Regions from separate parts of the Neobacillus sp. YIM B06451 genome, predicted to be linked through region 1. Evidence: riboswitches for the same ligand, from Rfam matches in the RefSeq annotation. Region 1 holds a riboswitch; each other region holds the start of a gene.
The links. Region 1 has a riboswitch for cyclic di-GMP ahead of RB160_RS19530 (hypothetical protein). Riboswitches for the same ligand answer to the same signal wherever they lie in the genome.
Positions count from the first base shown of each region.

Region 1 (3,160 bases):
CAAGCTGCAAGCCCAGTATCTTGAGGATATTAAAAAACTTCAAGAAGGCGACACTGGAACGCATGAAAAACTAACGCAAAAATACAATGAAAAATTAGATAAAATCATTTCGGATATTTATGAGGAAACGCTGAAAATGTCGGATAAAACGATTGCGAAGGCCGCGGAATACGGAGTAATTGCCGAATGCAGCTGGGTACTTGTCCGTTTTGCTGATAGAGAAGTGTGGATTGACCCAATCCGTATTGTAAAAATATATCCATAATACTAAATTTTATTGAATGAATTATTTGAATACTATATGATAGAAGTAACTTTACGAGTCTAATATTAAAGATAGACTCGTTTTTTTTGTACAATAGGGGGTGGTCTATTTGGCTTTTACTATTGGGAAAAAGGGAACTGCATTGGAGAAAGTTTCACTTGAAGCATTTGATATTAGCCTTCTTGCACGTGGGGATGGAACTGAATTCATGGTCTCCAATATAACAAAAAATAATATTCTCTATATTTACCCTAGCGACTCCCCAAATGTAACGGAGTTTATTTATATTTTGGACGGCCACCTAATCTGCGAACTAAATGGGGAAAAAATAGAACTTGGTCCAGGCGATTATTTTACCGCTACTAATTTAGAGGAACCCATTCATTTCTCGACTATAACAAATGTAGTGTATCTATGGGTTATAACTGAACCAACTTTTTATCAATTAAGTGAGAGTTTAAACAGCTTAAAGAGTATTGTTGAAGAGGTTGAACGAAAGGATAAGTATACAAGCAAACATAGCAATAGAGTTACTGAGTATGCAATGAAAATTGCCAAAAAGCTTATGTTCCCAAAAGACAAGCTCGAAAACTTATATATTGCTTCGATATTGCACGATATCGGAAAAATTAATATACCTACCGAAATTTTAAATAAACCCGATAGGTTATCGAGTGAGGAGTTTGCCTTTATTAAGAAGCACCCGGTTGATGGGGCGGAAATGGTGAAGGACCTCTACTATGAAGATACCCCCACTATAATCGAACAGCATCATGAAAGGCTGAATGGGAGCGGCTATCCCCATGGCCTAAAAGGGGATGATATCCTTTTGGAAGCACGAATCATCGCGGTGAGCGATTCATTTGATGCTATGACCGAGGATCGGGCCTACCGCAAAGCCTATGATATCCAATATGCTGTCAATGAGTTAATCAGCATGGCTGACACCCATTATGACAGGAAAGTCGTTGAGGCGTTTGTTGAGATTTTAAAAGAAGAAGGGCGCCTGGATAACGAAATGCTTAAGGTAAAATGAAAGGAATCAATCGATGGTGATTGATTCCTTTTTTATTTCAGCCAAAGTTTACAGATTAAAGGCTGTATTTCTGTGCCTCCCTAGTTAAAAGCAGTTGTTACTGTAGCAGAACGCCGTTAACATACAAACCGCCTGTTGTGGATACTTCCTCGACGGACGTTACAATATGTCCAGAGTTTCCAGGGTACACATCACCTACAGCAGGGATTTCCGGGTTTTCAATATCTGTTATTTTCATTTCCTTCAAAATAAATCCATTTACCTGTTTTTGATTACGGGCCATATAGTCAATGTCTGCCTTAATAGATTGAGTTTTTTTGTGGGTAACATAATGGGTTTTTTCTCCCCTTGTCCCTTCTCCTGTGGTCCAATATACTTCAACAGCATATACAGTCTCTTCCGCATAAGTAAACTCCAGTTCCTTAGCTATCTTCTGCATTTCTGCATTATTCAATCCCAGAGCGGTTTGAACATCGCCTTTCCCTACAAATCCCGTACCGGTTGCCGAATCGAACGTTACTGCCGCGAATGCGGAACCTGCGAGTACTCCAATTGCCAAAGCCCCTGCTACCAAACCTGATAAAATTTTCTTCATTCTCTTCATCTCCCCTTAGAGTTTAGGTTTGTTTCTAAAGGGCCGGTTACACTATTGGCTCCATATAGCCCAAGTGTCCATGTAAAGGCTATACTTCAACGCTTCCCCTGAGTCGTCCCGATACTATGTACGGAACAAGCAAAAGAAAGATGAGCGGTATTTTCGTTTGCTGAATTCTATATACCGAACATCTTTTATAAGGTTATTATAAATTAAACAATAGTTTAAAACCCAGAATTTCCGGTCGACAATCCCTCCGAAAATCTCGACATGTTTATGGTTAAAACGGGGAAAACTGGACCGCCATGGTTCTTAAAAAAGGACAAAAAAAGAGCACTAACAAGGTTAGCGCTGGCAATGGATCGTGTATACCTAGGAGGAAGAATGTAAAACAAGGGCAACCGCTGCCCTTATTCATTCAAAGTATATAGTAAACGGGAGTTGAAATATACCTTTTTTAATAGACAAATTACGTCAAAAATCGTGGGTATGTAGAAAAATAATGATTAAAAAAACTGTTTTTTTCAAGTAAAATGGAAGGAAGTAGGAAAACTATTACTAGGAAAACAGGTGAACCACCATGAGAAGCGTTATCGGGAAACATGTCAGTCTTGTTTTTCTTATACCCGCGCTGCTTTTAACAAATGCTTTCATAACGATTCCCGCCGAGCTTGAGTGGGACATTTTATTATTTCTCTGTATTATGGTCGTGTTTGATCAGGTTAATTTAAAGGTTTTTTCCGGTTTTGGGTACTCCTTTTTCAATGTCATTTTGTCGCTGATTGTATTTGATCGGTTTTCGATCGTATATGGATTTATTTATCTCCTGGTTGATAGCATAATGTCCATCCTTCTTAAGAAAAGGGGCCGGCTGCAGTCAATCTTATCATTATTGTCGATCTATACCATTATAATCATAGTCTGCAACGAATTGTATAATGGCTATTCCGATATGGATTACCAGGCCCGATATTTAACGTCTTTATTTATGCTATTCCTAAGTGTCCTGCTGAAATATGTATATGTCTATCTTGAAACCGGGGCTGCAACTACAAAGCTTTTCCTGGATCGGTTTGGGCCAATGTTGTTTGAGGTGGGGATAGTTTTCCCAATTCTTGCATTCTATGACCATCTCGAAATTAATCTCGTACTCATTCTTTTCCTATCTTATTACACATTCATTGGGTTCCTGCATAAGAAATTTATCGGAATCAACCAGGCTCATATTGACATAATAACGGAAAAATTTTCAAAAAAATATAAA
Region 1 covers NZ_JAVFKJ010000015.1:17,080-20,239, forward strand. The annotation lists gene RB160_RS19520 (coiled-coil domain-containing protein) at 1-265, shown strand, start outside; gene RB160_RS19525 (HD domain-containing phosphohydrolase) at 375-1,301, shown strand; gene RB160_RS19530 (hypothetical protein) at 1,399-1,896, opposite strand; cyclic di-GMP riboswitch class II at 1,928-2,011, opposite strand; gene RB160_RS19535 (ImmA/IrrE family metallo-endopeptidase) at 2,477-3,160, shown strand, end outside.

Region 2 (8,531 bases), on a different contig from region 1:
CGTCTTCCTCGTCTCCACGATATACTTTCCAATCTTGATTGTTCTCTCTTTGATGTAATCGTGCACACCACTCGCCCTCCCTTAGGTTGGATGTGAGAAGTGTGAAATGAGACCCGTTATCACTTCGACGAATTCTGCCTTCCGCACCTATGAACCGGCGCGGCAGATGGCGGCCTTTTTCACAAAAAAAGCCCTGCCCTCTGGCCCTGTGAGGTCTAAACAAATCCCTGGCTAAATACACATTCTCCTCAAAACGACTCTTCACCTCAAACACTCTCTTGTACAGGTTTGATAACAGTTTATTAGCTTGGATAGGCGAATATGCACACCGGACAAGGAGTACCGGGAAGTTTTTGTAAAAAGGGGACAATGCACACCGTTCACCATCACGCTTTTGTTCCCCGAACACGAGCGATTCCAAGGAAAAAGCAGCCAAAAACAAGGAAATTTCCACAAAAAGGGCAAGCCCATCGGATAGGTAGGATATTTTCCTTTTTAGAACTCAATTTGATACAATAACCGTAGGTCTTTAAGTGCCCAGCTTAACAGGGCAGAAAATTCTACTTGCCAAACACAGGAGGATACGATGACTAAACTAAAATTTGCAATACTTGGATGCGGAAGAATTTCATACAAACATGTCGAAGCATTGATTAAAAACAGCGAGTATGCCGAATTGGTCGCAGTGTGCGATATTGATGAGAAACAGGCTGTGGGGCGGAAGGAACAGTACGAAGCTGGAATCCAGGGCTCTAACGTGAAGGTTTATACGGACTACATAGAAATGCTTGAAAAAGAGCAGCTTGACGTCGTCACAATCGCGACAGAGAGCGGCTACCATGCCAAGCATGCCATCGACTGCATGAACAGCGGCGCCCATGTGCTTGTTGAAAAACCAATGGCGCTTTCCGTAGAAGACGCGGACAATATGATTGCGGTCGCAAAAGAAAAAGGCAAGAAAATTTGTGTGTCCCACCAGAACAGATTCAACCCTCCAATCCAGAAGCTTAGAAGGGCGATCGAGGAAGGGCGCTTCGGCCGTATTATGAGCGGAACAGCACGGATCCTCTGGACACGCGACATGAATTACTATAAGCAGGCCCCATGGAGGGGAACTGCCGCACTGGATGGCGGGACTTTGATGAACCAGTGTATCCACAACATCGATTTGTTGCAGTGGATGCTTGGCGGCGATGAAATTGAGCGGATCCACGCCGAGCGGGAAACATTCCTTCGCGATATCGAAATGGAGGACTTCGGCGCTATCCTGATCAGATTCAAGAACGGTTCAATTGGAATTGTCGAAGGCAGCGCCGTCGTCTATCCGAAAAACCTCGAAGAAACGCTGAGCATTTTTGGCGAAAAAGGAACGGTTGTCATTGGCGGCCTTGCAGTCAATGAAATCAAAACATGGCAATTTGCCGATGAACGTGATTACGACAAGGAAGATACAAGCACTGATATCGACAGCGTCTACGGAGAAGGCCACACGCCGCTCTACAAAGACTTCATCGATTCCATTAATGAGAACAGGGAACCCCTTGTTAACGGGGAAGAAGGCAAAAAAGCGATGGAAATCATCCTGCGCGCGTATGAAGTTTCACCGAAATAAGGAAGACAAAAACACAGCCGGCGCGGCTGTGTTTTTTGTTTAACGGAAGATTAGGATATCCCTATGTCACTATTAGGAAGGCTAGCGTATCTTCTATCTCCATGCTTCCTCCAGTGTTTCGCGGAAAAGTTGGTTCAGCTGTTCAGTCGGGTCCTCAATTTTGACATTGAGTGTTTTGGCATATGCTTCTAGGCGGCTAATTTCCTCCTCAATGAAGTGATTGATCGCCTCAATCCTCGGCTCCAGGTCAAGTTCATCCCCGGCGATTTTCCGCTTCAGCAAAATCATCACTTCTTCCTTTAGGACGCCATTTGGAAGAATATCTTCGACGAGCTCCTTAAACTCCATCGGCGGGATTGTATTGTATTTTTCAATCCAGTTTGCCGCCAAGATCGGACGAAGCACATAAAAATACTTTTTGATTTTAACGGAAGCACCCTGCAGATAATCCCGATAATTTCCCTTCGCCATATTGAGATAATGGTGGATTCCGGAAGCTGCCGAGTAAATGCTTCCGCTCAGATCCCTTAATTTATCGATTGCTGTACCTGCTTGGTAATAGACAATGCCGGAACGGAGCCATTCGAGCAATGGAGGGTTGGACTTACGGAACAGCCTCAACGCCTTCGCCAGCTCCCAGCCGCTCACATCGAGCAACTCATCAATCGGAATGGAAATGGGATCATGCTTCGGAATTTCAATCACGTCCCTCCCAGGGTCAATCGATAAATACCAGTCCTTCTGGTGAATATAGATAAACCGGACATCGTAGTCGCTGTCCTGGGACGGAATCCCCCACGCCCGGCTCCCGGACTCACAGGCAAACAAAATTTTGATATTGTAGTCTTTTTCAATGGTTTCAAGAACGTTAAGGATATGGTCTCTCAAAATGGCTCCCTCCTAGTTTCAAAAAAATAGCGTTTTTGTCTGTATCAGCGGACGTGGACGATTTTTTCAGCATTTGAGCGCGGTTTATCAGTAAACATGCTTGGGTTATCAGCAGTTGGGTGCGATTTATCAGCAAATGCGGATGGAGTATTAGAATTTGAGCAGTGTTTATCGTAAACGCGACTCTGATATCAGCAATTGGACGGGGTTTATTAGCAAATACGTTTGGATTGGCATTGGCCGGGTTTATCTGCAAAAGTACATGGGCTTTGAGTATTGAGCGCTTTGATCACCGAACGCGCTTGGGCAATCCATAATTTGGCGCTCTATCAGCATTTGGATAGATTTTATCATTAAATGCGCATGTTTTATCAGTAATTGGACGGGGTTTATCAGCAAATGCAAGCCATTTATCAGCGAATCACAGCGGTTTATCAGCATTAGGGGATTTCCCCTTCCAGGCTGGAATTTTTACTAGTATAACAAAACCAGGGGATTCAGTCCCCTGGTTCACTAGTATAAATATTTTGATTGCCTTATAGACTGTCAAGACCGTTTCGGCTTGCAAACTCACTTAAAACAGTCCTGAGAAACGCCGTCAAGACCATTTCACGACGCAAACACTTTCAAAACGGTCTTTAGAAGCCCTGTCAAGACCGTTTTACCTTTTAAACACTCTTAAAACGGTCTTTAGAAACTCCGTCAAGACCGTTTCACGACGCAAACTCTATCAAAACGGTTCTAGATTCAAATTGCCAAGATATTAATTCTCGCTTTTACCCAAGCGCCCCGATCAAAACCTTCACTGCTTCAAGCAAGTCCCTGTCGCTCCAGGATGGCATCGTTTTTTTCCCAGCGACGGCAAGCTCATGGGAAGCGGGAATATGGACGAAACCAGCCGGTACCTTCTTGCCTGCTTCGGCTAGTTCGTGAAGCACGGCATACATGACATTGTTGCATAGGTACGTTCCAGCGGTATTGGAAATCTCGGCGGGAAAGCCGCTTTCCTTCAACGTATTTACCATTCGCCTGATTGGAAGGGTTGAAAAGTAGCCGTCCGGCCCGCCCTCGATAATCGGAGCGTCCTCAAGCACGACACCATTGTTGTCTGCGGCTCCGTCACGGCAGTTAATCGCAAGCCGTTCCGGCGTGATTGATGAACGCCCGGCAGCGAGCCCAAGCGAGATGACTGCGTCCGGCTCCTCCGCGCGCATTTTTTCCAAAAGCCGCCCGGCAGATGAGTTATAGTCCACAGGCAAAAGCAAGCCTGTAATTTGGTAACCGCTAATTTCCTGCCCGTCCAAAGCGGTTACAATCTTTTCCGTCGGATTGATCGGAAAGGACAAAAACGGCTCAAAGCCAGTCAAAAGCAATTTCTTCACTTATAAACCCTCCTCTACCAGCTGGCAATGCTGCCATCGGTCCGATGCTCGGTACCGCCCGTCAGCACGCCTGTCTGCGGGTCCCGGACGATAATTTGCCCGCGCCCGAAGCCTCCTGAATCATAGGCCACCGAAACTGCATGCCCTTTGGCGGCAAGCTGTTGGATAACATAATTCGGAAACTCATGCTCTACATCGACCCGAAGCCCCTCGATCCATTGCCAACGCGGTGCATCCAGGGCAGCCTGCGGGTTCAGGCCGAAATCGACCATATTCATAACGACCTGTACATGCCCTTGCGGCTGCATGAAGCCCCCCATCACGCCAAACGGGCCAATCGCTTCCCCGTCCTTCGTCAGAAAGCCCGGAATAATCGTATTGTAACTCTTCTTGCCCGGCTGCAGGCAGTTCTCATGATTTGGATCAAGCGAAAAATCGACGCCGCGGTTCTGCATGGCAATCCCGGTTCCAGGCACCACAATCCCCGAGCCAAAGCCCATATAATTGCTCTGGATAAAAGAAACCATGTTCCCTTCCCCATCGGCTGTTGCGAGATAGACAGTGCCTCCTTTTGGAAGGCTGCCTGGCTCAGGCACCTGTGCTGTTCCCTGAATATTCGCACGGGCATTTTTCGCGTATTCTTCCGATAAAAAGTCATCCACTTTCGCCCTCATCGTGCGTGGGTCGGAAATATAGGCTTTTCCATCCGCGAACGCCTGCTTCATCGCTTCAAGCTGGATATGGATGGCATCCGGGCTTTCCCGGTGCGTAAAATTGTATTCTTTTAAAATATTCAACGCCATCAGGGCAATCAGACCCTGCCCATTCGGGGGGATTTCCCAAACGTCATACCCCTTGTAATTGACGGAAATTGGTTCGACCCATTCCGCCTGGTAGGCCGCTAGATCCGATTCGTCAAGGAAACCACCGGCTGCTTTTGAAGCAGCAGCAATCTTCTCAGCGAGACCGCCGCGGTAGAAGCTTTCCGCCTTTGTCTCCGCAATCTCCCGCAGTGTGCTGGCATGGTCGGGCGACTTCCACATCTCCCCTGGCTCCGGCGCCCTGCCGTCTGGCGTAAACAACTTGAACCACTCATCAAATTCCGGCCCATTCAGCCTAGTTTGAAAAATTTTGTGTGCCCTCGCCCAGTACTTCGCGGTGATTGGCGACAATGGGAAACCATTTTCGGCATACTCGATGGCGGGACGGAGAACCTCTGTTAGAGGCAGCCTCCCAAATCGTTCGGACAGCATCGCCCACGAAGACGGTACCCCTGGAACGGTAACAGGAACCCATCCGGCCAAAGGCATTTTTTCATGCCCAAGCTGTTTGACTTTGTCGATTGAAATGCTTGCAGGCGACGGCCCGCTCCCATTCAAGCCGAATAGCTTGTTCTGTGTCCAGACGAGCGCGAACGCATCCCCGCCAATCCCGTTTGACGTCGGCTCAACGACAGTCAGGCAGGCAGCTGTAGCAATCGCCGCATCAATCGCATTCCCTCCCTGCTGAAGAATGCGCAGCCCGGCCTGGGCCGCAAGCGGCTGCGATGTGGCAACCATTCCGTTTCTCGCAATCGCCGCCATCCGGCGTGATGCAAATGGATAATTTAATAGTGACAAACCCTTTTCCCCCCGGCAATAGAACATAGTTTTTTAGAAACATTGCCTTCTGTTTACACTCGGAGCCATGGTTTATTTCGGTAAAAATGGAATTACTTCGTTACACGAAAAGTATACCAAAAGACCCTTTCAGCTGTCTAAAGGTTCTGAAAAATAGAAAACAAAAATTTTGCTATTTTTATAATTGGAAAATTATTTTATACTAAAATTGCAATTAAACTCCGAAAGGGCACACCTGGGGAAACCCGGCGCCGCAAAGCTATAGGGGCTTCGACTAACAACGGTCATGCCAGCCAGCTGCCGAAGAGCTAAGAAGGTTCGGATAAACTTCTTAATCTCCCTTCGGTTTTAATTGTAATAAAATCATGGGAGAGAAAGAGATGAAGAAATTTGTATTTACCGCCGCATTGGCGGCAACCCTTGCGTTTGGGACAACCGCCAGTGCAAGCGCAGAGCTTGAAGGCACGGCGGGAACGACCCCTGACCAGTTCCTTTATAGCTTCGACCAGCTTTTTGAGGACCTGAGGCTATTTTTTACGTTTGATTCGGAAAAGGAAGCTAGCCTGTTGATGGAATTTGCAAAGGAACGCCTGGCGGAAGCAGCTTTGATGACTACTAGCGAAAAGACGGAATTTGTAAGTGGCGCGGTCGCGGATTATGTCAAACTCTTGGAATCGGCCAAAGAAACAGTTTCTGAGGTTATCGCCGATGAAGATGCTTCGGATGAATTGAAAGAGGAATTAACAAACAAACTCGAAGAAACGGCTGAACTTGACGAGGTAGTTGAAGGCCAGCTTGAAGAAGAAGAGCTGGAAGAGGCAGCAAAGGTTATTGACGATGCTTATTTGGTCGCGAACGTTGTCAAAGGCTTCGATACGGAAACAGTCAAGGAGCTCCGCACAAAGGAATTCGGCTATGGGGAAATCACAAAAATAATCTCTCTTTCAGAACTAAGCGGCAAAACGATTGAAGAGTTAACAGCTTTGCTGGCAGAACAGGACATCGATGAAGTCATGGCCGACCTTGGTGTTACGATGAACCAAATCAAATCTATCGTCCTTGATAAAAAAATTGCATACCTGGAAAATTCACTTGCGGAAGCAGGAGAAAATGAAAATTCCAAACAGGTAAAAAAGCTTGAAAAGAAACTCTCAGTCTTGACTGCCAAAAAAGAACGATTTGCCGCGAGGGACGAAGAGAAAGAGGATGACGGGCAGGAAAGTGAAACACCTGCAGAATCCGGAGAAACCACGGATGGGGAACAAGCTGAGGATAACGGCGGTACTCCGGCTCCTGCAAATGAAGAACAAACTGGAAGCGGCCAGGGTACCTCCGGTGAAGAAACATCCAACGATGCAGCTTCTGATAAAGTAGCCGAAACGGCCGATAACGAAACCACTGAGACGCTGACAGCAGCTTCTGCTTTGTCCAAAAAAGAAATAGCTGTAGTCACTTCTTCAGTCGCGAAAAAAGAAAAGCCGGCAAAACAGACTCCTGATACTGTTAAAAAGGACAGCGGGACTGGCAAGGCATCCGGAACAGTGAAGAAGGAAAGCGCGTCTGCCAAAAATGAAAAAGAAAACGTAAAGGCGCAGCCCCCTTCGCAAACCGCCACAGAAACAGATGCGCTGAATAAAAAGGCAAACGAACCTGCACAAAAAGAAAAAGCGGCTGAGGAATCAAAAAAGCCAGCTGATTCAGGCCAAAAAGGGAAAGAAACCTCTGAACAAGCTAAAGAGGAAAAAACAAAAGACGAAGCACCCGGCGGCTCTGATAAAGGCCAACAGCAAAAGCCTGAAAAAGAAGCGAAAGAAGAGAAATCCGAAAAAGAAAATGCAAAACAAAAAGGCGGGAAATAACCCGCCGCCTCAGAGGCACCATCCAAAAGGGTGGTGCTTTTTTAATGTTTTCAAAAACCCGAGCATAAAAGGACTACTGTTATTAACGATTTAACGTACTGTAGTATTCTATCTTTTCAAAATAATGCTCTATTAATCAAGCTCAAGATGGAAAGCATACTGTTCCCCAATCCTGCCCATAATCCTTCTGCCCCGGTCGACGAAACCGGACTTCCGATAAACGTGTTGCGCGGCGACGTTGGCGTGGTTCACCGCAAGGATTATTTCCGTTTTATCAGGAAAATTCTGTTTAACAAATCCGCCAAGCTGCCGAAGAGACAGTGTAGCGATCCCGAGGCCCTGATAGCTGCTGTTAATCGAATAGGCCCTCAGCAGGATGTCTTCCTTATTCTCCGTAAACTTGGCAATCCCTTCTCCTTCATGCAGGACGAAAAACCCGGCAGGCTCACCGTTGTACATAATCACGACAGGATGCCTGCCGCTCTCCTCCTCGCATGCTTTTAACGCCTCCAAAGGCATCGCCGTGAACTTCTGCTGCTCCTCAGGCAATAAATACCTTTCAAAATAAGCGCGATGCCGATCGTTATAAAATTCCAGTGCCACCGCTTCAGCTGCTGTCCTTTGCTCCAACTGTGAATCCCCTCTTTAAGTCAATTTGCTGTTTGTTCCTTACGTGCGTTCCCTTCGGTGCACTAGGCTACTTTTTGATTTTCCCTTGTGAACCGCCCGCTAACTTTTCTGCGCTTAATGAATGTACTGTCCCTACCTTTTCTGGACTTTCATTAGCTCCTTACTCTTTCTGCGCTTCAATAAAGATGTTTTTGACGAGCTTGACAGGGATTTGCGAGCCGCCGCGCTTTTGGACATTTTCAACGAGCATGGCGACGAGCATATCCCCGGCATCGGCATTATAGGCGACAAACCAGCCGTTCTCTTTGCCAGTTTCGCCTTGGGTGGCCTTGATCTCGGCTGTGCCCGTTTTCCCTGACAAAGGATAGCCTTTTATTTCCGCCGCGCGAGCTGTCCCGCCCGGATCGGATACAACCTTCCGGAGAGCCGTACCCACCGTTGCAGCAGCTTCCGTAGTGATTGCCTGTTCCTTCAGCACTTGCCCATGCTGGTCATCTAGAAGAAGGATAGGTTTAATCATATTCCCGCCGTTCAGGAATGG
Region 2 covers NZ_JAVFKJ010000005.1:149,069-157,599, forward strand. The annotation lists gene spoIIID (sporulation transcriptional regulator SpoIIID) at 1-66, opposite strand, end outside; gene RB160_RS11755 (Gfo/Idh/MocA family protein) at 587-1,612, shown strand; gene RB160_RS11760 (nucleotidyltransferase domain-containing protein) at 1,706-2,500, opposite strand; gene RB160_RS11765 (pyroglutamyl-peptidase I) at 3,277-3,882, opposite strand; gene RB160_RS11770 (gamma-glutamyltransferase family protein) at 3,897-5,501, opposite strand; cyclic di-GMP riboswitch class I at 5,720-5,806, shown strand; gene RB160_RS11775 (DUF5667 domain-containing protein) at 5,882-7,360, shown strand; gene RB160_RS11780 (GNAT family N-acetyltransferase) at 7,493-7,990, opposite strand; gene RB160_RS11785 (penicillin-binding transpeptidase domain-containing protein) at 8,151-8,531, opposite strand, start outside.
Region 2: it holds a riboswitch for cyclic di-GMP, as region 1 does, so the genes downstream of both, RB160_RS11775 (DUF5667 domain-containing protein) here and RB160_RS19530 (hypothetical protein) in region 1, are expected to answer to the same signal.

Region 3 (8,531 bases), on a different contig from region 1:
GCTTTCCTCGTTAAAGGGAGCCTGCATCGTGAAGGGCGCCAGGGCCGGAATATTCTCCAACAATAACAGGCAGGGGCCCACGCGGCTTTCGGCCTTAACTTTGATAAGGGTGGTGAGAACCAGTGGCATCATTACGCGACATTAAATCCAGGATTGTTTCCACAAAGAAAACGAGCCAGATTACAAAAGCGATGGAAATGGTATCGGCGGCAAAATGGAACCGTGGAGTCATGAATGCCAAGTCCTTTGTCCCTTATATGGAAAAGATTCAGGAAGTGACGGCTTCGATCGCGGTTGGCAGCAAGGATGCAAACCATCCAATGCTCCAGTCAAGGCCGGTAAAAAAGACTGGTTACCTTGTCATCACCTCTGACAGGGGGCTTGCTGGCGCTTATAACAGCAATATTTTGCGCCAGGTGTACCAGACAATTAAGGATCGCCATAAATCGAATGACGAATTTGGCATTATTGCAATCGGACGGGTTGGACGGGACTTTTTCATCAAGAGGGGAATGAATGTTGTACTTGACATAGTCGGCATTTCCGACCAGCCATCGTTTGACGATATAAAGGCAATTGCAAGCAGCACGGTGGGCATGTTTTCCGACGGTACATTTGACGAACTGTATATGTATTACAGCCACTACATCAGTGCGATTTCACAGGAAGTAACCCAAAAGAAGCTGCTTCCGTTAACGGATATTTCTGCTTCCACAAAGCTTACATCCTATGAATTCGAGCCAAATGCCGAGGAAATTCTCGAAGTTCTCCTCCCGCAATATGCGGAGAGCCTTATTTATGGAGCTCTCCTCGACGGCAAGGCTAGCGAACACGCTGCCAGGATGACGGCAATGAGGAATGCAACCGACAATGCAAAAGAGCTTATTAATGCATACAGCTTGAAATATAACCGTGCCCGCCAGGCGGCAATCACTCAGGAAATCACCGAGATTGTCGGCGGAGCATCTGCTTTGGAGTAAACGTGCGACACGAATGAGTGGCCAAGGCCTTCCGCTATATTGCCTTCAAAAGGCAAGGGCACGGCCATGGTCCCCGGATTTTTCAGATTGGAGGGAAAACGATGAACACAGGACATGTCCTGCAAGTTATGGGACCGGTTGTTGACGTTAAGTTTGACAGCGGCAACCTTCCGGAAATCTATAACGCAATAAAAATCAGTTCCAAAGCGCGCAATGAATCAGAAGTCGATATCGACCTGACCCTTGAGGTAGCCCTTCACCTTGGTGACGATACTGTCCGTACCATTGCAATGGCTTCCACAGACGGGCTGACACGCGGACTTGAAGTAGTGGACACAGGTGCCCCTATTTCTGTTCCGGTTGGCGATGTAACCCTTGGGCGCGTTTTTAACGTACTGGGTGACTCAATTGACCTGGATGCACCAGTTCCGGCTAGCGCCCGCAGGGATTCCATTCACCGCGAGGCTCCTTCTTTCGAACAGCTTTCGACAGAAGTCGAAATTCTTGAAACAGGAATTAAGGTAGTTGACCTGCTTGCACCATACATCAAGGGTGGTAAAATCGGCCTTTTCGGTGGCGCGGGTGTAGGTAAAACCGTCCTTATCCAGGAATTGATCAATAACATTGCCCAAGAGCATGGTGGTATATCCGTTTTCGCCGGTGTTGGTGAACGTACCCGTGAAGGAAACGACCTTTACCATGAAATGACCGACTCGGGCGTTATTAAAAAGACAGCGATGGTATTCGGCCAGATGAACGAACCGCCTGGAGCTCGTATGCGTGTAGCCCTTACCGGTTTGACAATGGCTGAGTATTTCCGTGATGAACAGGGACAGGACGTTCTTTTCTTCATGGATAACATTTTCCGTTTCACGCAGGCAGGATCGGAGGTATCCGCCCTTCTCGGACGCATGCCATCAGCGGTTGGTTACCAGCCGACACTTGCTACCGAAATGGGTAAGCTGCAGGAACGTATTACATCAACCAATAAAGGTTCCGTTACTTCCATCCAGGCAATCTATGTACCAGCGGATGACTACACAGATCCGGCTCCGGCTACAACATTTGCCCACTTGGATGCAACGACAAACCTTGAACGTAAGCTTTCTGAAATGGGTATTTATCCTGCGGTAGACCCACTTGCTTCGACTTCACGTGCCCTTTCTCCTGAAATCGTTGGAGAAGAGCATTACAATGTTGCGCGCCAAGTGCAGCAGACGCTTCAGCGTTATCGTGAACTTCAGGATATCATCGCGATCCTTGGTATGGACGAACTTGGTGATGACGATAAGCTAGTCGTTCACCGTGCCCGTCGGATTCAATTCTTCCTATCGCAAAACTTCCACGTTGCGGAGCAGTTTACTGGCCAGCCAGGTTCATACGTGCCGGTCAAGGAAACTGTTAAAGGCTTCCGTGAAATCCTTGAAGGAAAATACGATCATCTTCCGGAAGATGCATTCCGCCTAGTAGGCCGCATCGAAGACGTTGTCGAAGCTGCAAAAGGCATGGGCGTAGAGGTCTAAACAAGCCAGGAGGGTGAAAAATGAGGACTATCAAAGTCAGTGTTGTTACTCCCGATGGCCCGGTTTATGACGCCGATGTCGAAATGGTAAGCACGAAAGCACAAAGCGGTGAACTGGGAATTCTTCCAGGACACATTCCGATGGTCGCGCCACTGCAAATTGCCGCCGTTCGGATGAAAAAGGAAGGAAAAACTGAATTGGTTGCGGTAAGCGGCGGATTTCTTGAAGTCCGTCCCGAGAAGGTAACCATTTTGGCCCAGTCCGCGGAACAATCGGATGAGATTGATGTTGAGCGGGCGCTGCGTGCGAAGGAGAGGGCCGAACAGCGACTCCGAGAGCGCCAGCAGGAGCATATCGATTTCAAACGTGCGGAACTTGCGCTTCAGCGTGCCATTAACCGTCTGGCCGTAGCAGAGAGAAGACTGTAAAAACGATATATTAACTAGGACATCCGTCCCCAATATGGAGTGAAAGCTCCGTTTTGGGGGCTTTTTCTTTTCAGAAAAGAACTAGTTGGGTTTTCCAACCATATGAAGTCGTGTATCCATGGCGGGGCTACTCACTGTTGTTCGGGCAATAAATCTCAACCATTTTAGTGGTGAAGAACGAAACAAATATTTTTCTGCATAAAATCAGGTAAATTATGTAACGTTTTCCATTACTCCTCCGACTATTCAATTGCATGACAAAATGAGTGGGAGGAATAAACATGAGAAACAAAAACATATTGATTGCAGGCATTACATTGGCTTTACTTGGGGCGCCTCTTCTGCAAACTACCGATGCGGCGTTTGCTGCTGGAACAAATAAAAATACCACAGCACAAAAAGCAATAGCATCAACCGAGTTATCCGCCAAGCAAGCCGTAAAAATGGCAGCGGATTTGGCGAAAGCATCAGCCTATGTCCAAATGGGGGGGTCCTATAAGGAAGGAGAGTATAAAACGTTTGCCTACAAGGGAACAACGTACCGCTACCTTTCTAGCTCCATCGACACAAAAAAGGAACTGTTGGCTTACTTAAAGAAAACCTTAACACATCATGCGGCCGAAAAGTTCATCAAAGACCGCGGCATAATTGTATATAAAGGGAAGCTTGCCCAGCCTGAGGCAGATGGTGGTTCACTCCTGCAATGGGATAAAGCCGAAGCCCAATTTGTGAGGAATGACAAGAACGTGAAGGTTTTCCGCCTCGTAGTTCCTGTGGGCGATTCAGCTGAAAAAGAAGCCTATATTGTCAGATACAACTACTATCCGTCAATTGGCTACAGAGTAAGCAGCGAGCCGGCACTTGACCTGGATATCCCTTTTAATATTAATCCGGCTTTTGCATTCTTTAAATATCTTCTAGTGGATTCAAATGTATCCAAGCAACAATTCCTGAATCCTTCAACTACCGCCTGGGTCGATGAATTTAAGAAGGGAATTAAAAAGGTTGAGGTCAGAGAAATGAAAGAAGTTGGCAGGTCGAAGGTTCATGTTGAATACAAGGCTAAATTCTTCGTAGAACTTGATGCAGGATATAAAGGATCATTAAAGCCTGGAGAGAATGAAATGTACTTCCTCATTCAGCAAACAGGAGATATGGAATTCAAGATTGCCAGCTATGGCACCGTCCGTCACTTAAAATAATTTAAAAAGGAACCTGTCCGGTTTGGGCAGGTTTCTCCCTTTTGGCTCCCGCTTTCCCCCTTCCTAAAACTATATTGCTATTGCCTCTTAATACCCGCAAAATCCCGTGTAATTGAATAATCCATCGAAAACCGTTTCTATTAAAAATTCCATACGAGGAAATATAATAATTGTTCTTTAAAGCCCATTCGTTCTTTATATGAAAGTATTAGTGGGAGTTTAGGTCAACTTTCTTTTTCCAGCCTTGAATCCAAGCCATAGAAAGGATCCGGGATATTTCATGAAGGCTAATAGAAAAGGTGGTAGGAATTAAACGTTCTTTATTTTGAACAATATTCTTTATATAAATTCTTTATTAAGGTATAATTGGTAAAAAGGTCCACCTTTTATTCGATAAATCACATAAAAAGTCCGAAATAATAGGTATTTATTACCTTTGTAGCAAGTTAATTCATAAATTGGTTTATCTAGTATTTAACCGGGTATTCAATAAACTGAAATGAGGCTATAAACTCAACTAAAAGAGTGTTCGCAATTACATACATGATGATAAAGGCAAACCATCCGAAAGGGTGGGACGCAAAGCCTCGGAGCCTGCTTCCGGATCACTTCCGGAATGGCCGTCCAGCTGCCAGAAACCTTTTTCTGGCAGCTTTTTGGTGTTTTAAACTATTTTTTAATAATAATGGGGTCAAATTTTACTTCCATTATTAAATACAAGGGCCCAACGAGGAGGTGTTACGTAAAGAGTTGGTGAATATTCGGTTATTTTTGATCAATAACATAAATTAAAGGGCAGGAGGGTTATTATTTGAAAAAGATTGTAGTAAGAAACGCTGCAATATTTCTATCAGTACTTCTAATGATTTTTAACATTCTTCCTATGGGAGCCGCGTTCGCAAAACAAGGGGGAGGAGAAGACAATAAAGGAGAAACTAAAACTTTCGTCCTCAACGTATCAAACCTTGTGGCGGGAAAATATAAAGATCTTGATGGTCCACTGGAAATTACCGTGGAAACTGCGGGGAGTGCAGGAGATTGGAGATGGACCTCCAACCTTGACATACAGAGCATTCTAATTGGACAAACACCATTAAACGGTTTTAGTGGTGGGAAATCAGGTATCCTGCCTGAACTTGTTGGGAACGAAATTACCAGCATTACGTTTTCTTATGTTGTAAAAGAAAAAAATAACGGTGGCGGCCAGGGAGATAACCAGAATCCTGGTAATGGAAACAACAATGGCCAGGACGGTAATGGGAAGAACAAATATAAGGTCAATTTGATAAAAGGCTGCAACCCATTAGCTGAAGGTACTTTCTTTATTCTGAATGACGACAAAAATACTAGAATCAATCTTACCAAGGGAATGAATGAACTCGATATTGAGCTTGCCGATATCGCTAAGGTAGGAGTTGTCCTAAAAGGCGGCAAAGAATTGACTTTCAATAAAGATGAAGTTCTTGTGGATTCGCCAAAAAATGAAAATGGCACGATTGTTTTTAAAATTGAATGTAAAGATAACGCCGGAGCGGCAGTTAAACTTGTTGTTAAAAATTGCGTTGGAGCTTTTGACCAAGCGTGGTTGCTTCTAAATGGTAAAAATCCAATTGAGTTTACGTCCTTAAGCAATCTGATGCTTGTCCTGGATGAAAATCCCGATGACATCGTGGGCATCAGGTTAAAAGTAGGCGACAACACAACAGACTACTTGCTGGCTGATGCAAAAGTAACAAAAGAAACCGTTAACGGCGTAATCGTAATTAAAATCCATTGCAATGAAAAGCCTCCAGTTGAAAAACCTGAATTGACAAAAGTCAAGGTTGCCCTTAAAGGCTGCATTGGATTGGTGGATAGCGCATGGCTGATTCTTGCAAATGGTGAAGAACTTAAGTTCACCTCACTTGGAAAGCTACTTCTTGAACTTGAAGGGAATGTGGCTCTCGAAGGGATTACTGGAGTAAAGCTGAAGGTTGGAGATAAAGAGACAACTTATTTATTAACGGATGCCAAGGTAACGAAAGAAAAGGTTGACGGAAAAATTGTCATAACGATTAATTGCGGAGAAAAGCCTCCAGTGGAAAACCCTGAATTGACAAAAGTAAAGCTTGTTGTTAAAGGCTGTATTGGACCTTTCGATAAAGCGTGGCTTCTTCTTACCAACGGAAAAGAGGTACAATTTACTTCGCTTCTAAGCCTCCTACTGACCCTGGAAGAAGGAGTTAAGCTTGAAAATATCGCCGGCGTGAAGCTGCAAAACGGGGATACAACCAAAACGTACTTGTTGTCTCACGCAAATGTTACGGAAGAATCAATAAACGGCACAATCACAATAAAAATCAATTGCGGACAGGACCAGCCTCCAGTTGTGCCTGCCATTACCAAAATCAAGGTAGTGATTGAAGGCTGTATCGGACCGGTCGAGAAGGCTGTTCTTGTATTGAAGAATGGAACAGAAGTAGATTTCAATTCGGATACCCTCGATCTTTTGCTGAATCTGGGCATCAATGACATTGAAGGCTTCAAGCTGACAGTGTACGGCGAGGTAAAAATGATCAAACTGGCCGATTTGGCAGCTAACCTGGTCACATTAAAAGATGGGCTTTTAACCGTCAAGCTTGACTGCGACCTTGCGGAAGGCGGCAATGCTTTTACGAAAATTAAGCTTGATCTTTCAAACTGTATCGGAACTATCACAAAGACGGTTGTAGTTTTGAAAAATGGTACAAAAATTGAGGTACAGAACAATTCAATCGATCTCAAAGCTGCTCTGGCGATTGACTTAATCGATAAGATTGAACTGACAGTAAATGGAGAAGTAAAAACGTTCAAGTTATCAGATTTACCTGATGCATCCAAAATAGTTGCGGAAGGATTACTAACAATAAAGCTCGATTGCCCTGCGGCTCCGCCAGCGGACAACGGTGGTGGTGGAACAACCCCTCCTGGAGACAATAGCGGCGGTGGCGGCGGTACGACTCCACCAGCTCCACCAGTAATTGTTATCCCGGAAAACCCAACACCGGGCGGTCCAATCGTTGAGGCAAAAGAACTTGCATGGATTAAACTTTTGGCCAGTGGATGTGTAAACATCGGCGCCAACGGAAAAATCCTTTTGAATAATGGCCAAGCCATTAACTTCACATTCGGGGAAAATGGCGCCATTGTGGACGTAAACCTGGATATGAGTGAGATCAATGGTATTGAAGTCCTGTTGAACGGAACACCGACAATTTTCACAATGGACAAGCTCCAGTCAACTAAACAGGACCAAATTTTGAATGTAGTTATCCAATGTGAATCTTTAACCCCACCTCCACTACCTGCTGACCCAGGCACTGGCGGCGGAACTGACCCTGGCACCGGCGGCGGAACCGACCCTGGAACAGTGGTCGATCCTGAAGACCCTGCAACAGGCGGGGAAAGCGATGAAAATCCTCCTGTAAATATTGGCGACAATGAAACACCAGGAGGAAATGTAGGCGGATTTGACGGTTCGCTTCCGCAAACTGGTGAGTCCAGTCCGATGCCATACTACTTCATTGGCATGCTGCTTGCGATTGCTGGATTTGGGATACTGCGCGCAGGCAAAGTGCGAAGCTAAATAACATGGGAGGGAGGAGGATAAACTCCTCCCTCTATTTTTAAAGATATGAATGATTAAAATATGTCTAGCTCCAGCGTCCAGCGCCTAGTGTACTTCGGTCCCCTCGCTACGATAAGTCAACATCGATTCACTTACGTTCATCGTGTTTCCTTTATCTCCATCGGGGCCCTCCAGTCCATACGGCGCTAAACGGACGCTTACGCTTTTCTATAAGGAGTTGCAAATGAAAAAGACGGCTGCAATTTTACTGATTTTAATAGGGTGCGGATTTCTCTTGTTTCCGGTGTCCAGCAGAATGTACAGTGAATATATGCAGGAAAAACTTCTTAAGGAATGGGAGCCTTCAGGCCAAGCTTCGGCAGCTGCTGGGAGTTCCGCTGCTGAACATTATCGTGGCCTTGATGAAGTTTTTTCAGCGGGACAAGATTTTGGCGTAGTTTCTTCAGCAGGCTCGGATGATGAATCAGAAGAACAAGAAACCGGGAAAAAGAGTGAGCCGCAACAGGAAGGCCAAAATGGAACCACGGTTCAATCCTTAAATAAAACATTGCCAACCCAAAATACTTCCTCCGGGAAAAAGAAACAGCAAGCATCTTCTCAGGTTATGGCTGTTTTGCAAATCAAAAAAATCGGTTTAAAAATACCAGTCCTTGAGGGAGCTACCATGAAGAACATGAAAAAAGGGGCAGGCCTCATAACAGGGACAGCACTGCCAGGCCAACCGGGAAATAGCGCGATTGCGGCACACCGAAGCCGCGGGTACGGGCATATGTTCAACAGGCTGAATGAAA
Region 3 covers NZ_JAVFKJ010000005.1:179,650-188,180, reverse strand. The annotation lists gene RB160_RS11915 (F0F1 ATP synthase subunit gamma) at 123-980, shown strand; gene atpD (F0F1 ATP synthase subunit beta) at 1,082-2,503, shown strand; gene RB160_RS11905 (F0F1 ATP synthase subunit epsilon) at 2,524-2,931, shown strand; gene RB160_RS11900 (DL-endopeptidase inhibitor IseA family protein) at 3,213-4,133, shown strand; cyclic di-GMP riboswitch class I at 4,678-4,769, shown strand; gene RB160_RS11895 (LPXTG cell wall anchor domain-containing protein) at 4,945-7,737, shown strand; gene RB160_RS11890 (class D sortase) at 7,964-8,531, shown strand, end outside.
Region 3: it holds a riboswitch for cyclic di-GMP, as region 1 does, so the genes downstream of both, RB160_RS11895 (LPXTG cell wall anchor domain-containing protein) here and RB160_RS19530 (hypothetical protein) in region 1, are expected to answer to the same signal.

Region 4 (8,531 bases), on a different contig from region 1:
GATATTTCAATTTCACCTTCACATAATCACCGGATTTCCGAATTGAGCCAGGTGGAGTGATTTCAACAATTAGGTTGCTCGAATCCCCAAGGCGGACATAATTTTTTGCGAAGGATGCTATTTCTGCATCCGACCTCCCCAGCCCTCCTTTGCGGACTGTTTCCTGGGCGGCCATGTGGAGGTGGGCATAAGAGTATGTTACTCTGCCAAAGTCAATGATCCCGACGACCAACAACAATAAAAGGGGAAGGACAAGGGCTGTCTCCACCAATGATTGGCCGGATTCATTCTTCCTCATAAAATCATCCCGGCCCGGAAAAATTGAATGGCGGCGCCAACCGCGATTGCAACTCCATATGGATATGTCTGTTTCATTGCATCTTTATCGTACATGAGGGGAATTTTCAATCCGTTCAACAATCCGGTAAATGAATAAAAAACCCCTTTTAATAATTGTTTCGCGCTTTTGCGGAACACGATAAGAACTAAAGCGAAAACCCCGCCAGCAAGCGCCATATAAATCGCTGATAGCGCGACAAACTTGGCTCCCATTAGAGCTCCGATTACGGCGAGGAGTTTTACGTCCCCAGCCCCCATTCCACCCAGCAGGTAAGGAATGAGAAGGATCCCGAAACCCGCAAGGAGACCGAGAATAGAGTTCGTCAATCCTTCCATCCCGCCTGCCAGCCCATTTACCGCCAGTGACACAATCAGGAAAGGCAGCAGGACCTTGTTATAGATTTTCCGCTCCCTCACATCTGTGACAATACAGATGGCCAGGAGCAGAAACAGTAAAATGGCGTTTATCACTCCAAAAACCTCTTTTCCGGGCAAATCTCTGATTGAAAAAAGCCCCACGTTGACTCCTGAACGCAAGGCTTTCCTACTACATTACAAAATACTCATTTGAATTATATAGATTGAACAAAAGGTTTTCGTGCCCACTGATACCTTGCAGTTGATTTTCAACCAATTGAATAATAATAAATCTTCTATTATTGTTTTTGGAAAAAATTACGGATTTACTTTTTCAATCTCAGTTGTTACATCTGTAAATATTGCTATAATTTTCTCTTTAAATGTGATGAGAATTGTAACTACCCCAATCGCAATAACACCCAAAACCAAACCGTACTCAGTCATGCCTTGTCCTTGTTCTTCAGTTAGCAATGCTTTCATTTTATTCATCATGTTTGATTAGCTCCTTAAATTTTATTATTTGATAGATAAACAATGTCCCACTTTCAAGTCCGTATTCTGAATGGTACCCGCCGGCAATTCTAGTACTGAGCGGGCTTTCCGGCGAACCTTTCCAATCTTTGAGGGCGCCATATTTTCGTCAATGCCCACGACGATGTTGTTTCCGTCCAAATACACAACATCGATTGGATAATTCATGAAGAATGTGTGGATGGATTGGCAGGGTTGTATGAGCAGGCCGTGACCCGCGGGCAGATCCTTTGTAAACATCAGGCCCTTTAGCCTTTTGAAAAAACTGTCGGCGCTGTCTACCGATTCTGCAATTTCCGTCCCATTCGACAGATTCACGACCTTCAACCTTCGTCACCTCCTGAAAATAAAATGACCCCGCCTTTACCGAAAGGGGGGTCATTGGTAAATAAACACACCTATGATGCACCCTGATCTTTCGGTAACTGGCTGGCATAGCACAAACGTGCCTTAGCCCCTGTAGCTTTGCGTCACTGATTTTCATCAGCTTTGCCTTTATCGAGATACAGCGCGCATATCTTGTCGACTGTTCTCTTACTCACATCATAAAATGTTTATATTTGGTTGGATATAGTACTAATTAACTATTTTAACTAAAAATACCTAGTACTTTTGTATTATTTTTTTCACTTAACCCCCTTAAAAAGGTTTCAGCCTCCGAAGGGCGGGTAAATATATAAATTTGTTTATCACGCATTTTATGAAGCTTACCAAGGATGGACGGAGCCTTTTTCCGGTTATATCCGGCGACCCAGGTGATGAACTGCCAATCGAGCTTTTCTTGGCAGCCCTCCCTCATATCCGGCCTTGTTTTTCCTTGGTACTGAATCCTTCTTTTCACTATCCCAATTAAACAGCGGATGGTTGAATAATGGAGGAATATAACCGTATCAGCTTTTTCCAACCTGGCATCCATCGTAGAGCCGAAGTTACCATCGATAATCCATGTTTCTTCATCCATGATTTCATTTTGTAAGCGAATAAATGCGGTCCGGTCCATCGGAACCCAGCCCGGCTTCCAAAAAAGGGCGTCCAAATGGTATACCTTCAAACCAAGCGTTTTGCCAAGATTCCTGGCAAGCGTACTTTTTCCGGCCCCTCCGCTCCCAATTATCGCAATCTTTTTCACGCATTCCCCCTCCTCCGCAATTTTTGGACTTTGAAATACGTGAAACTCCGCCACAGCCATTCCACCGGGCCATACCGGTATGTTTTCATCCACATGCTGCTGACAGCGATTTGAATAAAGAAAACGGCGAAAACAAGAAGGGTTCCTTGTGCGGCTGAAACCTTACCATAAAGGCCGAGGCCATACCCATAAAAAATAAATGTCGACAATATCGACTGAAACAAATAATTGGTCATCGACATTCTTCCGACATTGGCAAGCCAGCCAGCCACGGCCTCGAATTTTCCGGCTCCCAAGACAATCATCCCCGCATAGCATAGAGCCAAAAGCGGGCCTCCAAAAAAGTCCTGGAAAAATTCCGCGCTGTAGCCCTCCCACCCATAATACGGCAACGTTTTCAGGGCCATCGCAGGTAGCAGCAACCCAAACGCGGCAGCCTTGAATTTCTTCAAATGCCTCCCAGACTCTTCAAGCAATCTGAGCTTTGCAACCGCCGCTCCAAACAAAAAGAGTGGCAATATAGAGAATAATGTGATTGGGATAGTCTCAGGGCTGTTGAGAAAGATCCATTCGGATATCCTCATTTCTGTAATTTCCTGAAACGAACCATTTCCATATACAGCAAGTGCCTGCTGCGCGTCAGCTTTATACGTTTCCCATAGGTTTACAGTCGGACCTGCCACGTCAGCCAACAACAGAAGAAGGCCGAGAAGCAAGTTTGGAACGGTATACATGGCCAAGGCTAAGATAAGAAGAGCCTTCCCACTGAACCGCAGGAAAAACAACAGGAGCAATCCGACGCACGCATATGTAATCAAAATATCCCCCGGCCAAATAAGGAATGCGTGAACCATTCCCACAGCAAGAAGAAAGGCCAGCCTTCTCGCGGCGAACACTGTAAAATTGGCCCCGCGCCCAATTGCCCGCTCCCTCATGAGCATAAGCCCGTACCCGAAAAGCATAGAGAACAATGGGTAAAAGCTCGCCTGGGCAAATACGTCAATAAACAAATAGGCAATCCGGTCGATGCCTTTTCCCCACCATTCTAGCGGGTCGATGAAAACATAAGGGGAGTGGAAGCTCAGCATATTGACCAGATAAATCCCTATTATCGCAAACCCTCTCATTGCATCTAATGATGCTATCCGGTTTCCTTCAACTGTCGGCTCCAGCTTACTGTCCATAACGCACTCCCCCATCCATTTTGCATGGTTATGTAGGCGAAAAAAATTGCCCAGCCTATAGATTTAGGCGCATTCCGTAATTATATAGTAGATTTTGCCATCCCGCACTTGTTTTCTCGTCCATTTTCTGTTTTTCTTTCACACTACACACATTCCCGGGCTATGTACATACGATAGTAGGAGAATAATTTCAAAGGGTGTAGCCTATGCCAGCAATCGTAGGTATTGTCCAGGTCATTTCCTTGGGTTCGAGCGCCGTTATGAACATTGGCGATGTTCTGAATCTATCTCCCATCTCCAGTGCAAAAACCTTTTCGGGGGCCGGATCCTTTAATACCGGGGAAGCGATCAGCAACCTGAATAGCGTAAGTTCAACAAATGTGTATGACACAGACGGGATCGACCAGCCTATTGCATTCAATATCTAGTGAGGTGGCCGGCATGAATTTTTATATCCAGCAAACTATCCAAATCAACTTTATTAGAATCGGCGGGATATCAAATTCCTCTGTTTTTCAAATCGGAAGTGCGGGGATTATCAAACCCGCTTCCTATCTCGCGAATACGGGAGGTTTCACCGGTCCTGCCCCTGCCGCGCAAAAACCTTTCACCTTTCCAGCGCCGGCCCCTGGTGAAGAAGGGAAACTTCCTTTGATACAAACTCCTTCGGTTCCCCTTTAAATAGGACTCCATGTCAGGTCGAGGAAGAGAGGTGTACTCCGTGGATATCTATCAAATTATTCAATGGATGCAAGGCCAGCTCCAGCTTTATGAACAAAGAATTACAGCCCTTGAAAACTCGCTCAGATGTGCCGAGGATGAAATAAAGCAGTTAAAGGAAAAACCCCCTATTCATGTCGGGACGATTCAATACAAATTCGACCAGCTGAAGGTTGAAACGTTGGAGGGTACGCTTAGTATCGGCCTCAATCCCCAGGACTTGCAAGGAATTGAGGATTTTTCTATCCCGAGCGGCCAGCCGGGGATGCCTCTTCCTCCGATGGAAATGATGCAGCGCGGGATGAAAGTCGAAGAAGAAATCAACCGTTACATCGAATCAGACCTTCCCGGATTTATCGCTTCCGCGGAAACGAAGCTTGGCGTGCAGCATGCAGGCTCCTACCTTTCCTTCATTCAAAATGACATTAAAAAACAGCTTCCTGGCAGGATTGAAGCACATTTGAGAAAAGCCGGGGCAACCGGGCCTGATGACACTTCAATCGCTAAAACGGCAGAAGCGCTCAAAAAAGAAATCGAAAATGGCGTTCTAGCTTTTTTTAATCATTTGCCCGCCAATATGAAAGAAGGGGAACAACAATGATTTTTCAAACGTACAACAGGGAACTGTCCGTCGGCAGCATCAGGGTTATTGGGGTATCCAGCTCCTCGCTGCTCCTCGTTGGAGATGCGCAAACCATCCAGCTTGCATCCGCCTTTGATACCCCGGCGGAATCCTTGATTATCGGGCCATTTGTTCCTTTGAGCCGAGGATCGTAACACGATGCTTCAAAGAATATCAAAAGTTGATTCTATTTTTGTAAAATCAGCATTATTTTCTTCGACCATCTTAATCGGGGACGCGATGAGAATCTTCGGCAATTCCCGGGCACTTGCTGTCCAGAGGGAGGCAGAAATCTTTTTTGATGAAGAAGGAGACTTTGCCCAATTCAAAGTATTTTCAGAGCCAATCCCTCTCCCTCCGATTTATGAACCAATCCTTATCGACACCTTCCAGCTGAATCCGGTCATCAAGGTGGGAACAATTGATGTGAAGGGGCTTTCGGCAGCATCCATTATCCAGGTTGGAAGCACTCCATACATCAGCATGGAAGCACGAATCCATCATATCAGGCAGCTGCTCGAACGGGCAGAAACCCAATAAGCTGCATTTTATTTGTAGACGAAAGGCGTGTTAGTTTATGCCGGCACTTGTCGGACCGGTAAATATTCACAACGTTACTGGAGGAACTGTTAATTTTGGCGATGTCCTAAATATTTCTCCTAAAAGTACAGCCAAGACCTTTCAAGGTGCCGGGAGCTCAAATACAGGCATTTTCAATGCAACCGGAAGCGCGGTAAGCGGGACGAATGTCCTCGATACGAAGCTCGTTGATCAGCCAACGACCGCGAATATGTAAAATGACATGAACCAGTTGGAGGTTCATGTCATTTTTTTACACGTTTTCGTTATCCCTTTCAACCTTAAGGAGATGGGCGCCATCGAAGAAGAAAAGATAGCGCTCATCAACCCGCCGTTTCCAAATTTTTTCTAGTGCCCTTGTATACAAGTCAATTTGAAGACGGTAGCGGTCGGCAAGAATCGGTGCGGCACCTTGAAACCCGCTGTGGAAGCGGCCGGTGATCCTGTCAGACTTGAAATCGATCATGACTATTCCTTCGCTATCCTCGAATAGGCAATCAATGATTCCTTGGATATAAATCGGTTCATTTTCATCCTTCCAATCTGGGTAAACTTCTTTCGCTGCAATCGAAGCGGTAAACGGCACTTCCCGGTAGACCTTTTTTGCCGAAAGAAGCCTTTGACCAAGTTCGGATTCAAAGAATTTGACTATCAATGAGGGTTCGATAATCTCGCGCTGCTCTTCCGTCAACAACTCCGCCGCAACCATTTGGCTTGCCAGCAATGCAATTGAATCCTCGGTTATTGGCTGATCCAGCCTCACGTGCTGCATGATACTATGCAAGGCGGTTCCGCGTTCGGCGGCGCTCAATGATTTTTCCTGCATGAACCGCGGGCGGTCCAGGATTGTCTTTCTCGCCTTTTTTAGAAGGTCTGTTCCGCTTTGCTCATCCGCTAGTTCACGGTTCCGCTTCATTTCGGATACTGTTTGTTTTGCCCTGTGGGCAGCAGCATCCTGGAAGCGATATTCCCATATCAGCCTTTCCCTGACTTCCGTTTCACGGTTCGACGTTTCCGGTACCGGCTGAAGATCACGGACGCGCGCCAATAAACGATCCCCGTCCGGTTCACCCTGCTCATCGACACCTCTAATATCCTCGGCGTCAAGCAATGTTATTGTCCATCTCGAGCCATCGTGCGATATTGATTCCGGAACCCCCGGGCCCGTTTCCGAGAGGCGAAGCAAGCCGCCATCCCTGTGGCGCACAAGCGCCGGCCCAATCCAGTCAAAATACCCTTTCGCCGCTGCCCTGTCTGCATCTTCCAGGAGCCAATTCGGATAGGAAGCAATATCTTCCCACTGGCTTAATTTCTTTTCGGCGTCCTTCAGGGTGGCGAGCATGTACAGCTTTTCTTTTGCCCGGGTCATTGCGACATAAAGGACACGCATCTCCTCGGCGAGCATTTCCATCCTTTTCTTCCGTTTGAATGCAAGCTGCGGAAGAGAAGGATAGGCAATCCGCTTTTCGGGATTGATATATTTCGATGCAAACCCGAATTCCTTATCCAGCATATAGGAACTGCGAATGTCCATCATATTGAAGTTCCTGGCAAGGCCAGCAATGAACACAACCGGGAACTCAAGCCCTTTGCTTGAGTGGATGGTCATTATCCGGACAACATCTTCCTGTTCACCGAGCGCCCTTGCAGCGCCAAGGTCATCGCCCCGGTCCATCATCCGTTCAATGAAGCGGAGGAATCTGAACAATCCCCTGAACGAGGTTTCTTCATATTGCCTTCCCCTGTCATAAAGGGCGCGGAGATTGGCCTGGCGCTGCTTTCCCCCAGGCAGGCCACCGGCAAAATCATAAAATCCTGTATCCCGGTATAGCTGCCAGATAAGCTCAGACAGCGAACCCTGCCTTGCGAGTGATCTCCAGCCTTCCAACTGTTCGCTGAAACGGCAGATTTTTTCGTGGAGGCCTTCATGCTCCTCTGAAGGGTGTGTCGCGCAAAACGAGATCACACTGTCCCAGAAAGAGCCCCTTTTATCATGGATTTTTATAAATGCAAGTTCCGCTTCGTTCAACCCGATAATCGGAGACCTTAGGACTGCTGCGAGTGGAACATCCTGATACGGGTTGTCAATGACCCGGAGGAGGGACATCATGATCGCAACCTCGGTAGCCTGGAAGTAACCCGTTGACAGGTTGGCATAAATCGGAAGACCTTGCTGTTTAAATTCTTCCATGATTTGCGGTGCCCATGTCATTGAACGGAGCAGAATGACGATGTCCCGGTAGCGGATTGGCCTCGTTGTTTTTGTTTTTGCTTCATAGACCGGTTGCCCCGACGCAATCATTTCCTTTATCCTGGCTGCCATCGCCCTGGCTTCAAGCTGTGACTGCTCCAATTCTTCCGCCTCAAGAACCTCGCCCTCCAGCTCCGGCTCCTCTTCATCCCTGTCGCCGTTTGTCGCTCCCTGGTCTATGACCAGCACCTCGACAGGGAATGGTTCTTCCGGATACTCCGCTCCAAGCTTTAGCTCCGCATCTTCGCCATATTCAATTTCCCCTACTTTTACGCCCATGATTTGCCTGAACAAATAGTTGGTCGCATCAAGGACTTCCTGCCTGCTTCGGAAGTTTTTCGCCAAGTCGATCCTCAATCCGCCTGTCGCGCCATCCTTCGTAAAGCGGTTGTATTTTCCGAGGAACAAATTGGGCTCCGCCAGCCGGAAACGGTAAATTGATTGCTTTACGTCCCCGACCATGAACAGATTTCCGCTCTCGCCATGCCCTCCTGAAACAAGTTTCAAAATCGTTTCCTGGACCATGTTCGTATCCTGGTATTCATCCACCAGCACTTCACGGAACTGGTTCCGATAAGAAAGCGCCGCGGCGGAAGGAGCAAGCCGCTCTCCTTCCTCATCTCCCTGAGTGAGGATGTCCAGGCAATAATGCTCAAGATCGGAAAAATCGACGATGCCCCTATCTCTTTTCGCTGCTTCGAACCTTTCGGAAAATTTCCTGACTAGGCTGGTCAGTGTAGCGATGACCGGTTTCATTTCCTCCATATCCCGCAGGAAGCTTTCAGGCCTCCTTGAAAACAATTCATCCCTCAGTCC
Region 4 covers NZ_JAVFKJ010000008.1:54,980-63,510, forward strand. The annotation lists gene RB160_RS14450 (TadE/TadG family type IV pilus assembly protein) at 1-298, opposite strand, end outside; gene RB160_RS14455 (A24 family peptidase) at 295-810, opposite strand; gene RB160_RS14460 (Flp family type IVb pilin) at 1,015-1,191, opposite strand; gene RB160_RS14465 (DUF192 domain-containing protein) at 1,216-1,548, opposite strand; cyclic di-GMP riboswitch class I at 1,648-1,734, opposite strand; gene RB160_RS14470 (DNA topology modulation protein) at 1,820-2,359, opposite strand; gene RB160_RS14475 (DUF418 domain-containing protein) at 2,356-3,543, opposite strand; gene RB160_RS14480 (spore germination protein) at 3,750-3,971, shown strand; gene RB160_RS14485 (spore germination protein GerPB) at 3,985-4,224, shown strand; gene gerPC (spore germination protein GerPC) at 4,265-4,864, shown strand; gene RB160_RS14495 (spore gernimation protein GerPD) at 4,861-5,040, shown strand; gene RB160_RS14500 (spore germination protein GerPE) at 5,045-5,425, shown strand; gene RB160_RS14505 (spore germination protein) at 5,463-5,681, shown strand; gene addA (helicase-exonuclease AddAB subunit AddA) at 5,718-8,531, opposite strand, start outside.
Region 4: it holds a riboswitch for cyclic di-GMP, as region 1 does, so the genes downstream of both, RB160_RS14465 (DUF192 domain-containing protein) here and RB160_RS19530 (hypothetical protein) in region 1, are expected to answer to the same signal.